DNA from 2 places in the Thioalkalivibrio sp. ALRh genome. Region 2 is predicted to be linked to the other one. Evidence: predicted binding sites of a transcription regulator. Region 2 holds the regulator's gene; the other holds the start of a gene.
What was found. The regulator sigma-54, encoded in region 2, starts transcription at its own class of promoters, with help from an activator protein. The targets are predictions, from matches to a motif close to TGGCANGNTNCNTGCTT.
Positions count from the first base shown of each region.

Region 1: the regulator sigma-54 is predicted to act here: its motif matches at 1,728-1,744, upstream of F791_RS0107995 (PEP-CTERM sorting domain-containing protein).

Region 1 covers NZ_KB906520.1:37,865-45,937, forward strand. The annotation lists gene glyA (serine hydroxymethyltransferase) at 1-1,254, opposite strand, end outside; gene F791_RS0107995 (PEP-CTERM sorting domain-containing protein) at 1,824-2,498, shown strand; gene F791_RS0108000 (PEP-CTERM sorting domain-containing protein) at 2,830-3,462, shown strand; gene F791_RS0108005 (TAXI family TRAP transporter solute-binding subunit) at 3,698-4,699, shown strand; gene F791_RS0108010 (TRAP transporter permease) at 4,696-7,488, shown strand; gene F791_RS0108015 (DUF302 domain-containing protein) at 7,516-7,935, shown strand; gene glcE (glycolate oxidase subunit GlcE) at 7,932-8,073, shown strand, end outside.
Region 2 covers NZ_KB906519.1:777,168-785,240, reverse strand. The annotation lists gene F791_RS0103790 (calcium/sodium antiporter) at 1-297, shown strand, start outside; gene F791_RS0103785 (KpsF/GutQ family sugar-phosphate isomerase) at 294-1,271, shown strand; gene kdsC (3-deoxy-manno-octulosonate-8-phosphatase KdsC) at 1,271-1,810, shown strand; gene lptC (LPS export ABC transporter periplasmic protein LptC) at 1,807-2,370, shown strand; gene lptA (lipopolysaccharide transport periplasmic protein LptA) at 2,363-2,887, shown strand; gene lptB (LPS export ABC transporter ATP-binding protein) at 2,938-3,666, shown strand; gene F791_RS0103760 (RNA polymerase factor sigma-54) at 3,725-5,218, shown strand; gene hpf (ribosome hibernation-promoting factor, HPF/YfiA family) at 5,221-5,559, shown strand; gene F791_RS0103750 (PTS sugar transporter subunit IIA) at 5,564-6,034, shown strand; gene hprK (HPr(Ser) kinase/phosphatase) at 6,102-7,133, shown strand; gene rapZ (RNase adapter RapZ) at 7,134-8,018, shown strand; gene F791_RS0103735 (PTS sugar transporter subunit IIA) at 8,023-8,073, shown strand, end outside.

The DNA.
Region 1 (8,073 bases), on a different contig from region 2:
GGGGGCGCCGTAGACCGGGAAGCGGCGGCAGATCTCGACGACCTTGTCGCGGGTCGCGTCGATCACCTGCTCGTTCTCGTGGTCGTCCAGCACGTCGGCGATCCAGCCGGCCAGCTCGCGCGACTCCGCTTCGGTGAAGCCACGCGTGGTCAGAGCGGCGGTGCCGATGCGGATGCCGGAGGTCACGAATGGGGATTCCGGATCGTTGGGCACGGCGTTCTTGTTGACCGTGATGTTGGCGCGACCCAGCGCGGCGTCCGCGGCCTTGCCGGTCATGCCCTTGGACACCAGGCTCAGCAGGAACAGGTGATTGTCGGTCCCGCCGGAGACGATGTCGTAGCCACGCTCGACCAGGACCTCGGCCATTGCGCGGGCGTTGGCGATCACCTGCTTCTGATAGGTCTTGAATTCCGGCTCCAGGGCCTCCTTGAAGGCCACCGCCTTGCCGGCGATCACGTGCATCAGCGGGCCGCCCTGGGTACCCGGGAAGATCAGCGACTGGAACTTCTTGTTCAGCTCCGGCTGGCCCTTGGTGATGATGAAGCCGCCACGCGGCCCGCGCAGGGACTTGTGCGTGGTAGAGGTGACCACGTGGGCGTGGTCGATCGGGTTCGGGTATTCGCCGGCGGCGATCAGGCCGGAGACGTGGGCCATGTCCACCATCAGGTAGGCGCCCACGGAATCGGCGATCTCGCGGAAGCGCTTCCAGTCGACCACGCGCGAATAGGCGGAGAAGCCGGCGACGATCATCTTCGGCTGGTGCTCGGTGGCCAGGCGCTGGACCTCGTCGTAGTCGATCAGACCCTCGTCGGTGATGCCGTACTGCACCGCGTTGTAGATCTTGCCGGAGAAGTTCGGCTTGGCGCCGTGGGTCAGGTGACCGCCGGCGTCCAGGCTCATGCCCAGCACGGTGTCATGCGGCTGCAGCAGGGCCATGTACACGGCCGCGTTGGCCTGCGAGCCGGAATGCGGCTGCACGTTCGCGTAGTCGGCGCCGTAGAGCTGCTTGAGGCGATCGATCGCGAGCTGCTCGACGATATCCACATACTCGCAGCCACCGTAGTAGCGCTTGCCCGGATAGCCCTCGGCGTACTTGTTGGTCAGCACGGAGCCCTGGGCCTCCATCACGCGCGGGCTGGTGTAGTTCTCGGAGGCGATCAGCTCGATATGCTCTTCCTGGCGCTGCGCCTCCTTGCTGATGGCGCCCCAGAGTTCGTCGTCGTAGCCGTGGATACTCATGTCGATCGAAAACATTCGGATCTCCCGTTTCATTACTTTCGTGGATTCGGTTTCCCGGCGCGCCGACTCACCGGCGCAGGCCTGGGAAGGGGGAAACAAAGACGCGTAATGATAGGGGATGCGGGGCTTTTTTTCAGGTGGCCGCCACGCCATGGCCAGACCACCGTCCAGGTAGCGCACAACGCAAGAATCCAAAGCCTTCCGTATTTTCAGCTACATACGGCCTATTGCGCGCTGCCGGGCAAGCTCGACAGGGTAGCCATGGCCTCCGGCGCGCACGGCCTGGTGTCCCGTTTCTTTACACCCAATCCTGGCCGGGTAAACCCCTCTCGCGGCACTGAGAATGTACCCGCCGGGCGCCACTCACCCGAACGGCGTAGTCGTCGGTGTCACACTTTTTTACGCCCGTCCAGTCCCGCTGCCATCCGGCAAAAGGCGCATCCTCCTATCGGTCTGTTTTTTCGAATGAATTAGCGCGCATATGGGAATGGCACCGTTTCTGCATAGCCCTGAGTGCACAAGGACCGGATGGGCCGGATCCGCGCAAGCCACCCAGGGGGCTATTCCCAGGGAAGGTGCATCGAATGAACCCCAAACGTATTACACCCTATTTCGCGAGTGCCGCCCTGTTGCTGGGCCTGGGCCTTTCCGGCGCCGCACAGGCTTCGTTGATCAGCTGCGCCAGCCTGGATGGCGGCGTTGAAAACCGCGTCACCGCCAACATCGGCTGCCAGATCCTCGAACCCCTGGATGGGCATGCAAACGACCCTGTGGGAGGCGACCCCTCCAACTGGATCGTCAACACGGCCGGTGGCACGGGCTTTTTCGGCATCAGTGACTGGCAGTTCGATGGCCGCTGGGAAGATCCGCCGAACAGCAACGGCGATCCGCTGGAGTTTGATCCGGCCGATCCGACCCTCAACCTGGTCACGCTGGACGGAACCTCCCAGGGCGGGACCTGGACACTGGATCCGAGCTTTGTCTACGGCGACCTGCTGTTCCTGTTCAAGGATGGCCGCGGCACCAATCTGACCGGGTTCCTGATGACTGGCTATAACGGCAGCTACCTCTCGCCATTCATTGACCCGCCGTTTGACTTCCCGGGTGCAAGCCCCAAAGACATCTCCCACGTGAGCATCTACTACCGTCCGAACGGGCAGGTACCGGAGCCCCACACACTGTTGCTACTGGGTCTGGGTCTGGGCTTGCTGGGTATCGCCGTCCGCCGCAAAGCACGCAGGGACACGATGGCGGCCTGATCACGTCCTGCTCGACTTGGCATGATGGCGCCCATGTGGCGCCATCATTTCGTTCATGCCTCCTGATCCACAGTGATTCGCTCGCCTCGACCGAACATGTCCGGTTCTTTTACATCTCGGCCGTAACCCACGACCGCCTCTCCACATCAAATCTCACAAGCGATTGTTTCATCGCCCGAATCCCCCATCTCGTCGAACATGGCACGAAGCGTGCTGCATTCCCGCCTTGTGAGTGATGGCACTTTCAGGCGATCCGCGCCCCAGCCGCATTCATGAGAAACCATGGAGGGACTTTCGTCCCATGGAGGTAAGCTCGATGTCATGCAAGCCATTGCTCTCGTTCCTGGCCGGAACGGTGTTCCTGTTGACCCTGTCGCTCTCCGGGGCCACCCAGGCCGCACTGCTCGATTGCACTGCCCTGTCCGGCAACGTCGGTGACAAGGTCACCAACAATCTCGGCTGTCAGATTTTGTCGCCACTGGATGGCGCAGCCACCGACTCCACCACCGGCGATCCCTCCAGCTGGCTTGTGAATACCGCGGGCGACACCGGATTCTTCGGAATCAGCGACTGGCTATTCGACGGCCGCTGGACCTCCCCCGGGTCGAACAGCTCGACCCTCGCCAGCTTTGATGGCAATCGCCACAGCGGGCAATGGAACCTCGATTCCGAATGGGACTATGGAGACCTGCTGTTCGTGTTCAGTCATGGCAGCGGCACCAACCTGGTCGGCTTCCTGATGACCGGGATCAATGGCGATTACAGCTCACCCTTCACCCAACCGCCCTTCAGCTATCCGGGTGTGGCCACACGCAACATCTCGCATATCAGCGTCTATTACCGTTCGGGCGAGGTCGGCACCGTCCCCGAACCGAAGACGATGCTGCTGATGGGACTGGGGCTCGGCCTGCTCGGGCTGATGCTTCGCCGGAACCGACGCCAGGGGCCCCGTTTTCCGGCCTAGGCGAACGCCCAACGGCCCGTCGCCGCGCCATCAAGGGCACGCCTGTCGGGCGTGTCCTTTACCCTGATTGAAGAGGGGCCTGCACAGGACCGCGGATGACCGAAGGCGAGGCGATCCCCATCGCCCCCGGCCCGCAGGCACAGTCGACCTGAACGCGAACGTGCTATTTGATCGGCGTCTCCCTAGAATCCTCGGCACTGCCGCGATTCGTTCCCGGCATGACCCCGGAGGGCGTATGAATCGATCCAGTGTGCCGAGGGCCGACCGGCGATGGCTGCAACGCCTGCTGCCAGTGCTCACCCTGGTCAGCCTGCTACTGGCCACCAACGCGCAGGCCGAATCGCGCTTCATCAATATCGGCACAGGCGGGGTCACCGGCGTGTATTACCCGGCGGGCCAGCACCTGTGCCGCCTGTTCAACACCCGTCGCGACGAGCACGGGATGCGCTGCACAGCGGAGAGCACCGGCGGCTCGGTCTTCAATCTCAACATGATCCGCTCGGGCGACATGGACTTCGGCGTCGCGCAGTCGGACCTGCAGTACCACGCCTATCGGGGCTCCGGGCGTTTCGAGGAATTCGGGCCCGCTCCCCATCTCCGGGCGGCGTTCAGCCTGCATGCCGAACCCCTCACCCTGGTGGTGCGCCCCGACGCAGACATCGAGGGGCTGGATGACCTGCCCGGCAAGCGCGTCAACATCGGCAACCCAGGCTCGGGCCAGCGCATCCTGATGGAAGAACTGATGGGGGCGCTGGGCTGGGACCAGGACACCTTTCGCCGGGTGAGTGAGCTGCCCTCGCGCGAGCAGGCCCAGGCGCTTTGCGACAACCGCATCGACGCCTTTGTATTTTCCGTCGGCCACCCCTCGGCCGCGATTCAGGAACCCATCGCGACCTGCAACGCCCGACTGGTGTCGATCGAGGGTTCAACCGTCGACCAACTGGTCGAGGACACCCCTTATTACCTGCGCGCGCTGATCCCCGCCGGCACCTACCCGGGCCAGGACGACGACATCCATACCTACGGTGTCGGCGCCACGCTGGTGACCTCGACCCGCACCTCGGAACGCGCGGTCTACGAGATCACCCGCGCGGTGTTCGAGAACTTCGAGACCTTTCGCGGCCTGCATCCGGCCTTTGGCCCGCTGGAGCGCGAGACGATGGTGGACGAAGGACTGTCGGCCCCCCTGCATCCGGGGGCCCAACGCTATTTCCGTGAAGCGGGGCTGATCGAATGAGCGATACCAGGGGGACCACCGGGGGGGCCACGGAACCGGCCGACAACGCGGCCGAGACTGCTCAGGAGCTGGAATCCGGCGCACGTCATCCGGGGCGCGGCACGCGCAGCCTGATCTGGCTGACGGCGGTGGCCTGGTCTCTGTTCCAGATCTGGATCGCCTCGCCCCTGGGCGACTGGCTGGATTTCTTTGTCGTCTCGGACACCGAGGCGCGCTCGATCCATCTGGCCTTTGCAGTCTTCCTGGCCTATCTGCTGTTTCCCGCGATCCGGCCGGGCACACGCCACGTGTCCTGGCCACGCGCCATTGGCGTGACCTATGCCCTGGGCGGGCTGGTCCTGATGGTGTTCGGGATCTGGCAATTGCTGGGCCTGGAGCGCCTGGCCGAGGTCTACGTGATCATCGGGCTGACCCTTCTGGTGGTCGCATTGCCGCTGCTGCGCGGCCATGACCCCATCCACCACATACCGCTGACCGACTGGATGTTCGCTGCAATCGCGGCCTTCAGTGCGCTGTATCTGTACCTGTTCCACGCCGAGCTGGCTGACCGTCCCGGGGCGCCCTCGGACGTCGACCTGATCGTCGCCGGGATCGGCCTGATCCTGCTGCTGGAGGCCACCCGGCGGGTACTGGGCCCGGCGCTGACGATCATTGCCGCGATCTTTTTGTTCTACACCTTCGCCGGCCCGATCATGCCGGACATCATTGCCCATCGCGGCGCCAGCTATCCGCGCGCGATGGCCCAGCAGTGGCTGTCCAACGAAGGCGTGTTCGGGATCGCGCTCGGCGTCTCGACCAGCTTCGTGTTCCTGTTCGTGCTGTTCGGCGCGCTACTGGAACGGGCCGGCGCCGGCGACTACTTCATTCGCGTGGCGTTCTCGCTGCTGGGGCACATGCGCGGTGGCCCGGCCAAGGCGGCGGTGATGGCGTCCGGGATGACCGGCGTGGTCTCGGGCTCGTCCATCGCCAATGTCGTCACCACCGGGACCTTCACCGTGCCCCTGATGAAGCGGGTCGGCTTCAGCCCGCACAAGGCCGGGGCCGTGGAGGTCGCCAGCTCGGTGAACGGGCAGCTGATGCCGCCGGTGATGGGTGCGGCCGCGTTCCTGATGGTCGAGTACGTCGGGATTCCCTATGTCGAGGTCCTCAAGCACGCGATCCTGCCGGCCCTGATCGCCTATATCGCGCTGATCTACATCGTGCACCTGGAGGCCTGCAAGAACGGCATGGAGGGCCTCAAGCGCGCTACCGTCACCACCTGGCGCGGCCGCCTGATCAGCTTCGGGATTACCGTCTCCAGCCTGATCATCCTCGCCGCCGCGGTGTACTGGGGGCTCGGCTGGATCAAGGACCTGGCCGGCGACGCCGCCGCCTGGATCATCGCCGCTTTGCTGTTTACCGCCTATATCGTGCTGCTGTGGATTGCCGCCCACGAGCCGGAGGCGGAGCCGCTGGATACCGAGCGTCCCCTGCCGCGCGTGCTGCCCACAGTGCTGGGCGGCCTGCACTACGTGCTGCCGCTGGTGGTGCTCGTCTGGGCCCTGGTCGTGGAGCGCCTGTCGCCGGGGCTTTCCGCCTTCTGGGCCGTGGCGTTCATGATCTTCATCGTGCTGACCCAGCGGCCGCTGGTGGCGCTGTTCCGGCGCCAGGGCCGGCTCGCCCAGGCGACCTGGGTCGGGGTGTGGGAGCTGTTCCAGGGCTTCGAGACCGGCGCGCGCAACATGATCGGCATCGGGGTGGCGACCGCGGCGGCCGGGATCATCGTCGGCACCGTCGCGATGACCGGGGTCGGACTGGTGCTGACCGACCTGGTCGACACCCTGTCCGGCGGCAACCTGCTGATGGTGCTTTTGCTGACCGCGCTGATCAGCCTGGTGCTGGGCCTGGGGCTGCCGACCACCGCTAACTACATCGTGGTCGCGACCCTGATGGCCCCGGTGATCGTGGAGCTGGGCGCGCAGAACGACATCCTGATCCCGCTGATCGCCGCGCATCTGTTCGTGTTCTATTTCGGCATCATGGCGGACGTGACGCCGCCCGTGGGGCTGGCCTCGTTCGCCGGGGCGGCCGTCGCCAAGGCAGACCCGATCCGCACCGGCATACAGGCCTTCGCCTACAGCCTGCGCACCATCGCGCTGCCGTTCTTCTTCATCTTCAACAGCCAGCTGCTGCTGATCGGCGTGGATAACGTGTTCCAGCTGCTGCTGGTCTTCCTCGGCTCGCTGGCGGGCATCCTCCTGTTCACTGCGGCGACCCAGGGCTGGTTCCTGGCCCGCAGCCGGCGCTGGGAATCGGCACTGCTGCTGGTCAGTGCGTTCGTGCTGCTGGCCCCGACCGTACTGATGGACCGCGTGGCGGAGCCCTACGAGCGTGTGCCGGCCGAACAGCTGTTCGAGGTCGTGGAGACCGTCCCGGATCGCGAATCGCTGCGGGTCGAGGCCACCGGCATCGACCTGGAGGGCCGCGAGATCACCCGCACCGTGATGTTCCCGCTGGGCGACCCGGGCCTGGAGCCGCGCGAGCGCCTGTCCGATGCCGGACTCGATGTCACCTTCGATACGGACACGGAAAAAGCGCGCATCCAGACGGTTGCTTTTGGCAGCCCGGCCGGCCGAGTAGGCTTGGAAGGAGGCTGGACGATCACCAGCGTGCTCGTGGATACGGACCGCCCGAGCCCCTACTGGTGGTACCTCCCGGGCCTGCTGCCGGCGCTGCTGGTGGCCTGGAACCAGCGCCGTCGCGAACCGCCCGCCGGGCCGACCGCGACGGCACCGGCGCTCAGCGCCTGACGACCCACGCGACAGGAAGACGGCACCATGGAACAACCCAAGTACGGCTTTAACGTGATTCTGAGCGTCCCGATGGATACGGCCATCGAGCGCACGACGGCGGCACTGGGCGAGGAGGGCTTCGGCATCCTCAGCGAGATCGATGTAGCCGCCGCCTTCAAGAAGAAGCTGGATCTCGATCATCGCCCCTATCGCATCCTCGGCGCCTGCAACCCGCATCTCGCGCGTCATGCCATCGAGGCCGATCCCAACATCGGGCTGCTACTACCCTGCAACGTCCTGGTGCAGGACAACCAGGACGGGACCTGCACCGTCGGCTTCATGGACCCGGTAGCGGTGATGGCCCTGGTGGACAAACCGGGCGTCGAGGCCCTTGCCAGCGATGTCCGGGAACGCTTCGAACGGGTCCGCCAGGCACTGGAAGCCGGTGAGCCTGCCACCCGGTGAGAGATAACAAGGACCATGCCGCGCCGCTCGCGGAGGCGATTCGCGAGGCCAGCGTTGCGGGGACCCGAATCGCCGTGCGCGGCGGGCGCCAGCATGGTGATCAGAGCTTCCCCGACGGCCTCCCCTCCGGTGTACTCC
Region 2 (8,073 bases):
CTGGCGACTTCCCTGGTGGCGGCCTTTCGCCGCGAGGCGGGATTGGCGATCGGCAACGTGATCGGTTCCAATCTGTTCAACCTGCTGGCCGTGCTGGCAGTCCCCGCGCTGATTGCGCCGCTGGCGATCGAGCCCGAGGTGCTGGTCCGCGACTACCCGGTGATGCTCGGCATGACCGCCACGCTGTTCGTCTTTGCCCTGGCGCGAGGCAGCCAGCTGCGGCGCTGGCAGGGGGGGCTTCTGCTCGTGGTGTTCGCGGGCTACCTTGTCCATCTCGGAATGACGGCAACCGCATGAATTTCAATCCTGATACCACTCGCAAGCTGGCCCTGGCGGTCCTGAACGATGAGGCCGAGGCCGTGCGTCGACTGGCCGACCGCGTGGACGATGCGTTCCTGGAGGCCTGTCGCCACATCCTCGAGTGCCGCGGCCGGGTCGTGGTGACCGGCATGGGCAAGTCCGGCCATATCGGCTCCAAGCTGGCGGCCACCCTGGCCTCCACCGGGACCCCGGCGTTTTTCGTCCACCCCGGCGAGGCCAGTCACGGCGACCTTGGCATGATCACCCGTGACGACGTGGTGATCGCCCTGTCCAACTCCGGCGAGACCGACGAGCTGCTGACCATCCTGCCGCTGATCCGGCGGCTGGACGTACCGCTGATCGCGCTGACCGGCAACCCCGGGTCGCGGCTGGGGCAGGATGCCACCGTGCACCTGGATGTCTCGGTCGAGCGCGAGGCCTGCCCGCTGGGCCTGGCCCCGACCTCCAGCACCACGGCCGCGCTGGCGATGAGCGATGCCCTGGCGGTCGCGGTACTGGATGCGCGCGGCTTTACCGCCGACGATTTTGCCCGCTCGCATCCCGGTGGCCGACTGGGGCGGCGGTTGCTGGTCCATGTCACGGACATCATGCATACCGGTGACGCGATCCCGCGCGTGGGTCCGGAGGCCCCGCTGAAGGACGCCCTGTTCGAGATTACGCGCAAGGGACTGGGACTGGTGATCGTCGCCGATCCCGAGGCGCATATCCTCGGCGTGTTTACCGATGGCGACCTCCGACGCACGCTGGATCGTGGCGAAAGCCTGGAGGCGCTGACCATCGGCCAGGTGATGACGCGGGGCGGACATGCCGCCCGCCCGCAGTGGCTGGCCGTGGAGGCCCTGGAGACCATGGAGAGCAAGCGGATCAATGCCCTGCCGGTGGTGGATGACGACCAGCGGCTGGTTGGGGTGCTGAACATGCACGACCTGCTGCGCGCGGGGGTGGCCTGATGGACCGTCACGATAAGCCCCTGCACAGCCGCCAGGCGGCGGTGCGTCTGCTGATCCTGGATGTCGACGGCGTGCTGACCGATGGCAGCCTGTTCATGGGGGATGCCGGCGAGCAGTACAAGGCCTTTCATTCGCGCGACGGGCACGGCATCCGTCTGGCACTGGACGGAGGGCTGGAGGTCGCGATCCTGACCGGACGCACCTCCGGGGTGGTCGAGCACCGCATGCGGGACCTCGGTGTGCAGCATCTGGTGCAGGGGCGGCGCGACAAGGGGGCCGCACTGCACGAGTTGCTGGAGCAGACCGGCCATGCGCCCGACGAGGCCGCCTTCGTGGGCGACGACATCGTCGATCTGCCGGCGATGCGCCGTGTGGGGCTCGGCATCGCGGTGGCGGATTCCCACCCGTTGGTATTGCAGCATGCACATTGGGTTACGCAGGCCCCCGGCGGTCGCGGCGCGGTGCGCGAGGTCTGCGAGGGCCTGCTGGCGGCCCAGGGGCGGCTGGAGGCCCTGTTCGCGGAGTATGTCGACGGATGAAGTGGGTGGCCGGACCGGTGGCGCTGATCCTGTTGCCAATGGCGGCGCTGGTGGCCGGCGCTGTTGCCAGCGAGCACGAGCCGGAGGGCGAGGTGACGCTGGAGATCGAGGGCTTCACGCTGCACGCGACTGGCGAGGACGGCGAGTTGAGTCACCGCCTGCGCGGGACGCGGCTGCGCGAGTTTGGCCGTGACGGCCCTCAACTGATCGACGACCCCGACCTGGATATCTTTGACGCCGGCGGTATCGAATGGCACTGGACTGCGCCCGAGGCGCTGCACCGACCGATGGACGAGATCCTGGACCTGATCGGCCCCACGCGGGGGGTGCAGCCCGAGCGTGACGAGCGCGTGCGCACGGTGATTGAATCCGCCGATATGACGGTGGCGACCGACACCATGATCGCCACCTCCGATGCCCCGTCGACGCTGGAGCAGCCTGGCCTTTTCCAGCGGGGCACGGGTCTGCGCGTCGACTCGCGAGGGGATACCATAGAGCTGTTCCATGACGTGTACACGCTCTACAGCGAGTCGGGCGAGGAGGAAGCCGCAAATGACTGAACGTGGTGGGTCGTCGCTCGCCCGGGCCGGATGGCCCGTGCTGCTGGGCAGTGCCTTGTTGCTGCTAGCCGCGCCGGTCATTGCCCAGCAGCAGCCCCTGCCGGTGGAGATTACCGCCGATCGTGCGGAGATGGACGACCGGCGGGGCGTAAGCACTTATACCGGTGATGTGGTGGTGATTCGCGGGGACATGACACTGGAGGCCGACAAGGTCTATGTGCGCAGCCGCGACCGACGCCCTTACGAGATGGAGGCCCACGGCGAGCCCGCGCGGCTGGAGTCCCCGGACCCGGAGACGGGCGAGATGCGCATCGCCACCGCGCTGCGCATCGACTACCTGCTGAACGAGGACCGGGTGATCCTGACCGACCAGGCGCATGTGATCACGGCAGCCGAGGAAGCGCGCGGCAAGCGCATCGTCTACGACCTGGAGACGGATGTGATCGAGGCCGAGCGTGGCGAGGCCGATGACGAGCGTGTACGTATCAGGATCCAGCCCCGCGAAGACGACGAATGAACGAGCTCGACACCAGCGCGCCCGCCGCGGCCGGTGGCGAATCTGCGCCGATGGCCGGCTATCTGACCGGCCGCGAGCTGACCAAGCGCTATGGCAAGCGTACGGTGCTGGATCGTGTCGACGTCGATCTGGCACCAGGGGAGGTCGTGGGCCTGCTGGGACCGAACGGCGCAGGCAAGACCACCTGTTTCTACAGCCTGGTCGGCCTGATCCGGCCCAATCGTGGCCGCATCACGCTGGGTGACCGGGACATCACCCGGGCCCCGATTCATTCGCGGGCCCGAGCCGGGCTGGGCTACCTGCCGCAGGAGGCCTCGATCTTCCGTCGGCTGAGTGTTTGGGACAACCTGCAGGCGGTGCTGGAGCTGCGCTCGGAGCTCGACCGCCACGAGCGACGCCGCATCGGCGATGCCCTGATCGAGGAGTTCCAGCTGGAGACCGTGCGCCACAGCCCTGGGATTGCCCTGTCCGGGGGCGAGCGTCGCCGCGCCGAGATCGCGCGGGCACTGGCCGGTGACCCGCGCTTTATCTGCCTGGACGAACCGTTTGCCGGCGTGGATCCGATTTCCGTGGGTGATATCCAGGCCGTGATTGGGCATCTGGCCCAGCGCGGGATCGGTGTGCTGATTTCCGACCACAACGTGCGCGAGACCCTCGGAATCTGCGACAGGGCCTATATTCTTAGTGAGGGCCGCATCCTGAGCGCCGGGACCCCGCAGGAGCTGCTGGACGACCCCCAGGTGCGCCGCGTGTATCTCGGAGAAAACTTTCGACTGTGAACATTGATCAGTGTTTCCTTAAGATGATCTTGATGGTCACCATGGACCTCAAACCGCGATGCTGAAACCCGGGCTCAATCTGCAGCTGGGGCAGACGCTGACGATGACCCCGCAGCTGCAACAGGCGATCCGTCTGCTGCAGCTTTCCACGCTGGAGTTGCAGGCGGAGATCCAGCAGGCGCTGGAAAGCAACCCCATGCTCGAGCAGGTGGAGGACGAGGGCGAGGAGGCCCCGCCCGAGCGCCCGGAGGAAGGGGGCGAACGGGTCGACGGGGATCGCATGCAGGCCGACACGGCTGGCGATGACGTGATCCCCGAGGAGTTGAGCACCGACAGTCGCTGGGACGACATCTACGAGCCCGCCCCGAGCCCACGCGGCCTGGACGACCGCGACCCGCTGGAGAATACCTCCGACGGCGAGGACGAGGGCCTTCAGGATCACCTGCTCTGGCAGCTGCATCTGAGCCACCTGACCCCACGAGACCAACGGATCGGGGCGGCGCTGATCGACGCGATCAGCCCGGACGGCTATCTGGACAGTGAACTCGAGGCGCTGGCGGAGATGATCAGCCAGGGCGAAGACGAGCCCGTGGGGGTCGACGAGGTCGAGGCGGTGCTGCACTGGATTCAGCAGTGCGACCCGCTGGGCGTCGGTGCGCGGGACCTGCGCGAGTGCCTGGAGATCCAGCTGCGCCATTTGGCGCCGGATGCCCCGGCGCGTGACGCGGCTCGAGCCATCCTGGAAAACGGCATGGAGAGCCTGGCCAAGCGGGACTACCGAGCCCTGCAGCGCCAGTCCGGCGTGCGCGACCCGGACGAGCTGGCGCGGGCGCTGGACCTGATCCGCACCCTGAATCCGCGGCCCGGTGCCCAGATCAGCGAGTCCACTTCGGAATACGTCGTGCCGGATGTCTATGTCCGCCATGACCGCGATGGCTGGCGCGTGGACTTGAACCCGGAGATTGCGCCGCGCATTCGCATCAACGATCTCTATGCGGGCATGGTGCGGCAGGTCTCCGATGCGCGTGATAGCGCGTTTATGCGCGATCAGTTGCAGGAGGCGCGCTGGTTCCTGAAGAGCCTGCACAGCCGGAACGACACCCTGCTGCGGGTCGCCCAGGCCATCGTCGTGCGCCAGCAGGGGTTTCTCGAGCATGGTGAGGTTGCCATGCAACCGCTGATCCTGCGCGATATCGCCGAGACCCTGGAGATGCACGAATCGACCATCTCGAGGGTGACTACACAGAAATACATGCACACCCCGCGTGGGGTATTCGAGTTCAAGTACTTCTTTTCCAGTCATGTTGGCACAGCCGATGGCGGCGAATGCTCGGCGACCGCGATCCGTGCCATGATTCGGGAATTGATTGGTGGCGAGACCCCGAACAAGCCACTGAGTGATGCAAAACTGGCCCAGATCCTGTCGGATCGGGGCATTAATGTGGCCCGACGCACCGTGGCCAAGTACCGCGAGGCTATGCACATACCGTCTTCCAGCGAACGCCGGCAGATGGCGAGTATGCCCAGTGGAACCAAGCAAAAAGGAGCCTGACCATGCAGATCAACCTGACCGGCCATCACGTCGATATCACCGACGCCCTGCGCGACTACGTGAACGAAAAGTTCGCGAAGCTGGAACGCCACTTCGACAAAGTGATCGACGTGCATGTGGTGCTGACCCACGAGAAAAACCAGAACCTGAACAACAAGGCGGAGGCCAATCTCCAGGTCAGCGGCAATCACATCCACGCCGAAGCCAGTCACGAGGATATGTATGCGGCGATTGATGGCCTGATCGACAAGGTGGATCGTCAGCTGATCAAGCACAAGGAAAAGGTCAAGGACCATCACCGCGCCGAGGGTGCCCAGCGCAACCGCGAACAGGCCCTTTAACGCAATGACCATTGCCGAGCTGATCACCCGCGCCCGTATCCGGCTGGAGCCCGAGTGTTCCAGCCAGAAACGGGCGCTCGAGACCCTGGCCGAGTTGCTGGCCGTCGGCGGCGAGGAGTCCGCCGGCCCGGCCAGCGGGGCCATCTTCGAGGCCCTGTCTGCCCGCGAGAAGCTTGGCTCCACCGGTCTGGGGCATGGCGTGGCCATCCCGCATGGGCGTCTGGCCGAGCTCGATGCCCCCCGGGTCGCGGTCCTGCGGCTGGACCAGGGGGTCGACTTCGACGCCATGGACCACGAACCCGTGGACATCCTGATCGCACTGCTGGTGCCCGAGGCGGCGACCAGCGCGCACCTGGACCTGCTGGCGCAGCTGGCTCGCGGTCTCTCGCAGCCCGACAATATCGCCTCGCTGCGCCGTGCCGGCGACGCGGACGCCCTGGAACGCGAACTGACCCGGGCCTTCGGCGACGCCTGAACATGGCTCTCCCGGCAGTGCTCCCCCGATTCCGACACCCCGCGCCAATGCTGCCGGAGATTCGTGCATGAACGAGGCACTGGGAGAGGGCGGCATCGCGCGCGACATCACCGTAGAGGTCCTGATCCAGGCGATGGGCAATCGCCTGGATCTGCGCTACGTACACGGCGAGCAGGTCGCACCGGATCGCAACCTGGTCGGCGGTGACGGCGACGACCTGCCCCTCGCCGGGCACCTCAACCTGATCCGGCCTAACCGTATCCAGGTGATCGGCGATTTCGAGGCGCGCTATATCGCGCGGCTGAGCGATGATCAGCGCGAGCAACTGATCCTGGAGATGGCCCGCACCGGGACGACCGCGGTGATCTTCGCCGAGGACACCTGCCCGTTCTCGGAGATGCCGGACGTCCCCGATGAGCAGCTGCCGCTGATCTTGTGCTCCTCGACCAGCAGCCACGAGATTATCTCCCTGCTGCGCTATTTCCTGCAGCAGCGGCTGGCCCATTTCGAGGTGCGCCATGGCGTGTTCATGGAGATCCTCGGCATTGGCGTGCTGATCAGCGGGGCCTCCAGCGTGGGCAAGAGCGAGGTGGCGCTCGAGCTGATCTCGCGCGGGCACCGGCTGATCGCCGACGACGCACCGGAGTTTGCCCGCATCGCCCCGGATATCGTGCGCGGACACTGCCCGGCCCTGTTGCAGGACCTGCTCGAGGTGCGCGGGCTGGGGGTGTTGAACGTCCGCGCCATGTACGGGGATTCGGCGATCAAGGGCGGCAAGTATCTGCGGCTGATTATCGACCTGCGCGACCACGGCGAGCCCTCGCCGGTGCCGGATGACCGCCTGAATGGCCGCCGCGGGGAGATCGGCATCCTCGGGCTGCGTATCCCGCTGATCAGCCTGCCGGTCGCGCCGGGGCGCAACATCGCGGTGATGATCGAGGCGGCGGTACGCAACCACATGTTGCACATGCAGGGCTATGTCGCCGGCGACGACCTGCGCGCACGTCAGCGCCGGCAGATGAGCGGCGAGCCCGAGGAGCCGCCGTACCACCGCGCGATCCCTGCAACCACCGTCCCCAACCCGGACCCGGAGGGCTGAATGCGACTCCTGCTGGTCAGTGGTCTGTCGGGTTCCGGCAAGACGGTCGCCCTGCATACGCTGGAGGACGCCGGCTATTTCTGTGTCGACAACCTGCCGCTGCCGCTGCTGCCCGGTCTGATCGAACAGGTCCGTAGTGGCGATTACGACGCGGACGACGACCGCCATCTGGCGGTCGGGGTGGATGTCCGCAGCGGGCTGACGGCCCTCGAGGGCTTTGCCGACCTCCTGCGCGAGCTCCGGGGCAAGGGGATGAAGGTCGAAGTGATGTTTCTGCAGGCCTCCAGCGAGGTCCTGCTGCGCCGCTATCACCTGACGCGGCGCCGACACCCACTGGCGCGCGACGGCGTGCCACTGGTGGACGCGATCGAGCGCGAACGTGACTGGCTCGGCCATGTTGCGGCCGAGGCGGATCTGACCGTGGACACCTCCCGTCTGTCGATGCACGATCTCGCGCGCACCCTGCGCGACCGCGTCGGGCTGCTGGGCGAGGAGCGCCTGTCCCTGCTTTTTCAGTCATTCGGGTTCAAGCATGGGGCCCCGCTGGACTCCGACTTCGTGTTCGACGTGCGCTGCCTGCCCAACCCGCACTACGAGCGCGATCTGGCGCCATTGACTGGCCGCGATGCGGCTGTTTGCGAGTTTCTTGCGCGCCATGGCGAGGTCGAGGAGATGTATGACGGGATCCAGGGCTTTCTCGAACAGTGGGTCCCGCGGATCCGGCAGGATCACCGCAGCTATGTGACCGTTTCGATCGGGTGCACCGGCGGCCGTCACCGCTCGGTTTATCTCGTGGAGCGGCTGGCGGCTGCCTGGCGGGGGCGCGAACATGTTACTGTTAGCACCCGTCACCGCGAGCTATCCCTGCCCCTCGAATCGGAGTGAGTCCATGGGCGTTGGTCTGATCCTGATCACGCATCAAAACCTCGGCGACACCCTG